Regions from separate parts of the Pseudogracilibacillus sp. SO10305 genome, predicted to be linked through region 2. Evidence: riboswitches for the same ligand, from Rfam matches in the RefSeq annotation. Region 2 holds a riboswitch; the other holds the start of a gene.
What was found. Region 2 has a riboswitch for cobalamin ahead of SPD45_RS03410 (hypothetical protein). Riboswitches for the same ligand answer to the same signal wherever they lie in the genome.
Positions count from the first base shown of each region.

Region 1: another riboswitch for cobalamin. It lies ahead of SPD45_RS04850 (ribonucleoside-diphosphate reductase subunit alpha); the one in region 2 lies ahead of SPD45_RS03410 (hypothetical protein).

Region 1 is NZ_JAXHDE010000003.1:188,347-191,774, reverse strand. Features, by position in the region: gene SPD45_RS04855 (LysR family transcriptional regulator) at 1-850, shown strand, start outside; cobalamin riboswitch at 978-1,189, shown strand; gene SPD45_RS04850 (ribonucleoside-diphosphate reductase subunit alpha) at 1,418-3,428, shown strand, end outside.
Region 2 is NZ_JAXHDE010000002.1:166,629-170,056, reverse strand. Features, by position in the region: gene SPD45_RS03415 (PcsB-like coiled-coil domain-containing protein) at 1-678, shown strand, start outside; cobalamin riboswitch at 808-1,014, shown strand; gene SPD45_RS03410 (hypothetical protein) at 1,146-1,373, shown strand; gene SPD45_RS03405 (hypothetical protein) at 1,708-1,944, shown strand; gene SPD45_RS03400 (FAD-binding dehydrogenase) at 2,438-3,428, shown strand, end outside.

The DNA.
Region 1 (3,428 bases), on a different contig from region 2:
AGAAGCTGCAGATGCTTTACATGTGGCACAATCAGCAGTAAGTCGGCAAATTTTTAATTTAGAAGAAGAGCTTGGGGTAGATTTATTTATTCGAGAAGGAAGAACCGTTCGACTAACGAGAATTGGGAAAGTTTTTTTAGAACATATGGAAAAAGCGATGAATGTGATCGATGATGCAAGACAAGAAGTGATTGAATATACCGATCCTAAAAAAGGAACGATTCATATAGGCTTTGCGGCTAGTTTAGCCTCTTATATATTACCTACTGCTATTTTTTACTTTCGAAAACAGTATCCAGATGTGAAATTTGTGCTAAATCAAGGGACACATAGTGAGCTACTTGATTGGGTGAAAAAGGGCGAAATTAATATTGCATTATTAGGACCATTACCACAAGACCAAGATAAGGTGAAAAGTACAGTACTTTTTACAGAAGATATTGTCGCTTTATTACCGAGTAATCATTCTCTTGCAAACAGGTCTTCATTAAAATTAATCGAATTGCGCGATGAATCGTTTGTCATGTTTCCAAAAGGGTTTATATTACACGACGTTATTATGGAAGGATGTTTACAACGTGGCTTTCAACCGAAAATTTCCTTTGAAGGAAAAGATTTAGACGCGATAAAAGGGCTTGTATCAGCGGGATTAGGTGTTACATTAATTCCAGAAGTAACATTGGTCGATTGTTTGCCGCGTGCTACGGTGAAAGTTCCAATTACAGAACCTAGTTTGAAACGATCGGTCGGGGCGATTATTCCTGCTGAACGTGAATTATTACCGACGGAAAAATTGTTCTATCAATTTATAAAAGACTTCTTTATGCGTTTAGAAGTATATCAAAACTAAATCGGTGTTACAAATCCGTCAACATGCTATACCAATATTCGCTAAAATTGTTAAAAATATATTGCATCATAAAAATGAATATGTTAAGATTAAAACACAATATATAGATGATATATAAAATTGAATACACAATATATAGTGATTAAGGTGACGTATGAAAGTCTTAAAAAGGGAATCTAGTGAGAAGCTAGAACTGCCCCCGCAACTGTAATTATGTTATTTTTATGAAAGGACATGCTCACTGTATGTAGTTGTTTTTTTAAGAAAAGGCAACACATATAGGAAGGGGTTCTGGAGATACATATAAGTCAGGAGACCTGCCTAATCGCGTTAGTTTCACTTCTCCGGGGTGAGGGATTTTGGAAACGGCATGGATATTGAAATAGTGCATATTTTGTTGTCTTTTTGGCCGTTTATTCCTCATGCGAATAAACGGCTTTTTTAATATAAAAAATACATATTAGGAGAACACGAAACGAAGCGATCGACATATATAATAGGGGATAATTTTTCAGGAGGGATTTATAGATGAGCATGTTAGAGGTAGAAAACAAGGTAGAAGCATTAATGACGTTGGCACAAGAAGGTTTAAATGTAGATGTCACACCGTATAAAGAAAAGATGTTAAACGCAACAGCGAATGTGACAGGATTAGATGTTCACATTGAGATGATTAAAATTGCATTAGAAAATATTGATGAAGCTAATCCGGATTGGACATACTTTGCCAGTCGTTTATATGCTGCACAATTGTATGAGCAAGCTGCAGCTAACAGAGGATATGACCCAGCTGAAAAATATGGAGATTTTTATACATTAATTGATCAATTAACGAATAAAGGCATTTATACGAATAAATTATTAGAAAAATATACAAAAGAAGAGATCGACCTTTTAGGAAGCAAGATCGAACAAGAGCGCGATAGTTTATTTCACTATTTAGCTATTTATACGTTAGCAACAAGATATTTAGCGACAGACCATGAGAAAAACGTTTTTGAATTGCCTCAAGAACGTTGGATGATTATCGCAATGCATTTAATGCAAGATGAAAATAGCGAGAAGCGAATGGATTATATTTTAGAAGCTTACTGGGCTTTAAGTAATTTATATATGACTGTTGCAACACCGACAATGAACAACGCAGGAAAAACACATGGACAACTTTCTAGCTGTTTCATTGATACAGTCGAGGATAGTTTACAATCGATCTACGATGTGAACACAGATGTAGCACAATTATCGAAAAACGGTGGCGGAATTGGTGTCTATATGGGGAAAGTCCGAGGCCGTGGGAGTGCAATTAAAGGATTTAAAGGAATGTCGAGTGGTGTCGTGCCGTGGATTCGTCAGTTAAACAATACGGCGGTAAGTGTGGACCAATTAGGTACGAGAAAAGGTGCGATCGCGATTTATTTAGATGTATGGCATATCGATATTGAACCGTTTTTAGATTTAAAATTAAATAACGGGGATGCACGTATGCGAGCACACGATATTTTCCCTGGAGTATGTTTACCAGATTACTTTATGGAACAAGTAGAAGCACGTGGTGACTGGTATTTATTTGATCCACATGAAGTAAGACAAGTGATGGGATATAGCTTGGAAGATTTTTATGATGAAGAAAAAGGTGCTGGAACGTGGCGGGCGAAATATGAAGAATGTATTCGCGATGAACGTTTAACGAAAAAGAAAGTACCGGCAATTGATATCATGAAACGTATTATGATTTCTCAGTTAGAAACAGGTACACCGTTTATGTTTTACCGTGATGAAGTAAACCGTATGAATGCAAATAGTCATGCTGGTATTATCTATTGTTCTAACCTTTGTACAGAAATTACCCAAAATCAATCACCAACAGAGTTTTTAGAAGAGTATGTTGAAAATGAAGATGTGATTGTGAAGAAATATAAAACTGGAGATTATGTCGTTTGTAACTTAAGTTCTGTTAACTTAGGTCGTGCGGTACCAGAAGGTGTGTTAGAGCGACTCATTCCGATTCAAGTAAGAATGTTGGATAATGTAATTGATATGAACACATTACCAATTTTACAAGCACAACTGACGAACCAGAAATATAGAGCGGTAGGTTTAGGAACGTTTGGTTGGCATCACTTGCTTGCACTGAAAGGCATCGAATGGGAGTCAGAAGAGGCATTAACATACACGGATGAATTATATGAACAGATTGCTTATTTAACGATTCAAGCAAGTATGGAATTAAGTAAAGAAAAAGGCGCTTACCGTTTCTTTGAAGGAAGCAAATGGCAATCAGGACAATATTTCACTTCACGTGGATATGAAGGAGAAAAGTGGGAAGCATTACAACAAGAAGTACAAGAAAACGGAATTCGTAATGGGTATTTGATGGCAGTAGCACCGAACTCATCGACAGCGATGATTGCAGGGTCCACTGCGAGTATTGACCCGATTTTCCAAGTGTTCTATTACGAGGAGAAAAAAGACTTCAAAATTCCAGTAACAGCACCAGCATTAGATCACAGAACGTATAACATTTATCGTCGTTCTGCATATATTGTGGATCAGCGTTGGTCTGTAAAGCAAAATGCAG
Region 2 (3,428 bases):
GAGGAAATTACAGACAAAATAGATAAGCAAGAAGCTTTAGTTGATGAATTAGAAGAGCAAAAAGCAGAAGTTGTTGCACAGAAGGACGAATTAAAAAGCTCTGAAAAATCGTTAAAAGATAAAGAAACTACATTAGAGAAAGAGAAACAAAAATTAGGTAGTGAAGATAGTAAATTAGCAAGCATTGAACAACAATATCGTGATGAAATTGAAGCGGAAAAAGCGAAAGCGGCTAAAGAGCAAAAAGCAGAAGAAACAAAAGTTGCGACAGCTGCTAAAAAAGAGAAGGCACCAGCTTCATCAGATACACCGAAGCAAGCTGCTACAAGTGAAACACCGAAAAAACCATCTAGTAATCAAGGTAAGAAAGAGCCAGAACCGTCTACTGGAAAGTCATTTACAGTAGAGGCGACTGCATATGGCCCTGACTGTTCAGGATGTTCTGGTGTTTCAGCTACTGGAATGGATTTAAAACAAAAACCTACACCAAAAGTAATTGCGGTTGATCCAAGTGTTATTCCACTAGGATCAAAAGTTTGGGTAGAAGGTTATGGAACTGCGATTGCTGCTGATACAGGTGGCGCAATCAAAGGGAAGAAAATCGATGTTCTCTACCCGTCGGAGAAGTCTGCATATAGTTGGGGAAGAAGAACGGTTCGTGTGAAAATTTTAAATTAATTAAGTAAAGAACTTGAGACGTACTTTTATTAAGTCTCAAGTTCTTTTTTTGTACATTTATCTCATATTTAAAACAGATGACGATAAGAGAAACGAATATCAGGCAATTATGATATACTATAGATGTAATTAAATATTGGAGCTTTAGGTGCAATATTGGAAAGTATATTATCCTTTATTGCTTAAAAGGGAAGATCGGTGTAATTCCGACGCTGTCCCGCAACTGTGATACGGAGCAACTCACGAATACCACTGCTTTTTATAAAAATAAAAAGTGGGAAGGTGTGAGAAGCGATGAAGTGAAGCCAGGAGACCTGCCTAATAATGCTCAACAAATTTCCTACGGAGGATAGGAGGTGTGTGGAACGGTTCAAACATAGGGAAATTCCTATGCTTCTTTTGGATTGCTTTTTACAACAACCTGCATCTTCGCAAGGTTGTTTTTTTACGTGAAGGAGGGAAAGGGAATGAAAGGAACTGTCAGCTATTATGTAGAAGCATTACAAACAAATGTGATGAATCGTTTAGTTGAAAATGAAACAACATCTTTACAAGCTACGTATGAACAATTATGGAATGAAATTGAATTAGCTGAGGAAAATTTACAAGCTACGTATAAAGAAAATTTAACGAAAGCATATACAATTGTTCGAAATGCGATGACATTTGTCGAACGCGATGAAGTAATTGTATAATATGAACAGAAATTAAGGAGGTGGTGGGCTTCACCACCTTTTTTTATGTATTTGAATACCCCTGTTACTGCTGGGGGTTCTAAGTAGCCTGATGATTTTGATCGCCTTGTAAATTTATAGTACAAATAATATGGAAAGTAGGTAGTTGCAAGAATGTGAGTTGAAGTTGCAAGAATACGGGTCGGAGTTGCAAGAATGCAGGTCGAAGTTGCAAGAATACGGGTCGAAGTTGCAAGAATATGGGTAGAAGTTGCAAGAATATGGGTAGAAGTTGCAAGAATGTGAGTAGAAGTTGCAAGAATGTGAGTTGAAGTTGCAAGAATGTGAGTAGAAGTTGCAAGAATACGGGTCGAAGTTGCAAGAAAGCAGGTCGAAGTTGCAAGAAAGCAGGTCGAAGTTGCAAGAATACGGGTCGAAGTTGCAAGAAAGCAGGACGAAGTTGCAAGAATACGGGTCGAAGTTGCAAGAATATGGGTCGGAGTTGCAAGAAAGCAGGCCGAAGTTGCAAGAAAACATGCCAAAGTTGCAAGAATCTAACCCGAAGCTACAAGAACCCAACCCCAAACCGTAAGGACCCAACCATAAAGCTCAATCCTCTCCCCAACAAAATGGAAAAAGGAAGTTTTCGCGTAGAAAATATTTTTGGACAAAGTAGGAAAAACAAACATCAAATCCAAGAATATATAGGAATTCAGTTAAAAGATAATGATATAAGCGATCAACTACATTTACGGGATAATGAAATAAAAGAGCAATAAGCGAATCTTAAAGAATCTGTTCGTGGATATGTGGTGCAGAAGGGAGAACGTTCAATGAGACTTTTAGGCTGAGGCCTGTCATAAAGGCTTTCGGTCTCAGGGCAAACCACCATTTCACACTATTAGCTTCGGTAATATATGTCCATCCTAGTCTGTTAGCGAAAAAGGACTTAGACGTATTCCTTAGAAGAAAGTATTCTACAACAAACTATCAGATCATTTTTTAACTAGTACTTTAAAATAATCGCCCTTTTCTGACAATTCACATTTCATGTACGGTATAATGAAGAAAAGGAGGCGGAGATGATGCAATATGATGTCATTGTTATTGGTGCAGGACTAGCAGGACTCGTTACAACGACAGAACTTGCAGCAAAAGGAAAGAAAGTATTACTACTAGATCAAGAAGGCCCCCAATCATTAGGAGGTCAAGCTTGGTGGTCTTTCGGTGGACTTTTTTTAGTCGATTCTCCTGAACAACGTCGTATGGGGATAAAAGATTCACATGAACTAGCGTGGCAAGATTGGCTCGGCACGGCGGGTTATGATCGCTTAGAAACAGAGGACAAATATGGATTTAAATGGGCGAAACGCTATGTGCATTTTGCAAAAGAGGAAAAACGATCATGGCTTCATGAAAAAGGAGTTCGCTTTTTTCCTGTCGTTGGGTGGGCTGAGCGAGGTGGCTATTTAGCTGAAGGACACGGAAACTCTGTACCAAGATTTCATATTACTTGGGGAACAGGCCCAGGACTTGTCCAACCTTTCGTATCTCTTTTACATAAACAGATGGATGAAAATCTCGTTACATATAAACCAAGGCACCAAGTTGATCAGCTCATTGAAAGGGAACATAAAATTACAACAGTACAAGGGTCCGTTTTAGAAAACGATCATGCTGAAAGAGGGAGGGAAACGACACGTAAAACGATTGGTGAATTTTCATATGAAGCAGCAGCTATTGTAATTGCTAGTGGTGGAATTGGAGCGAATTTCGAAGCGATTCGAAAAAATTGGCCGCAATCATTAGGTAATGCCCCTAAAAATATGATATCAGGAGTACCAAAACATGTCGATGGCCGAATGCTTTCTATCACGGAGCAAGCTGGTGGGAAAATTGTAAACCGAGATCGTATGTGGCATTATACGGAAGGGATTAGAAACTGGGCACCAATCTGGGAAAATCATGGCATCCGAATCCTTCCAGGACCATCTTCTTTATGGTTGGATGCAGAAGGGAATCGTTTTAAAGCGCCAAATTTTCCGGGATTTGACACACTTGGAACATTAAAAGCTA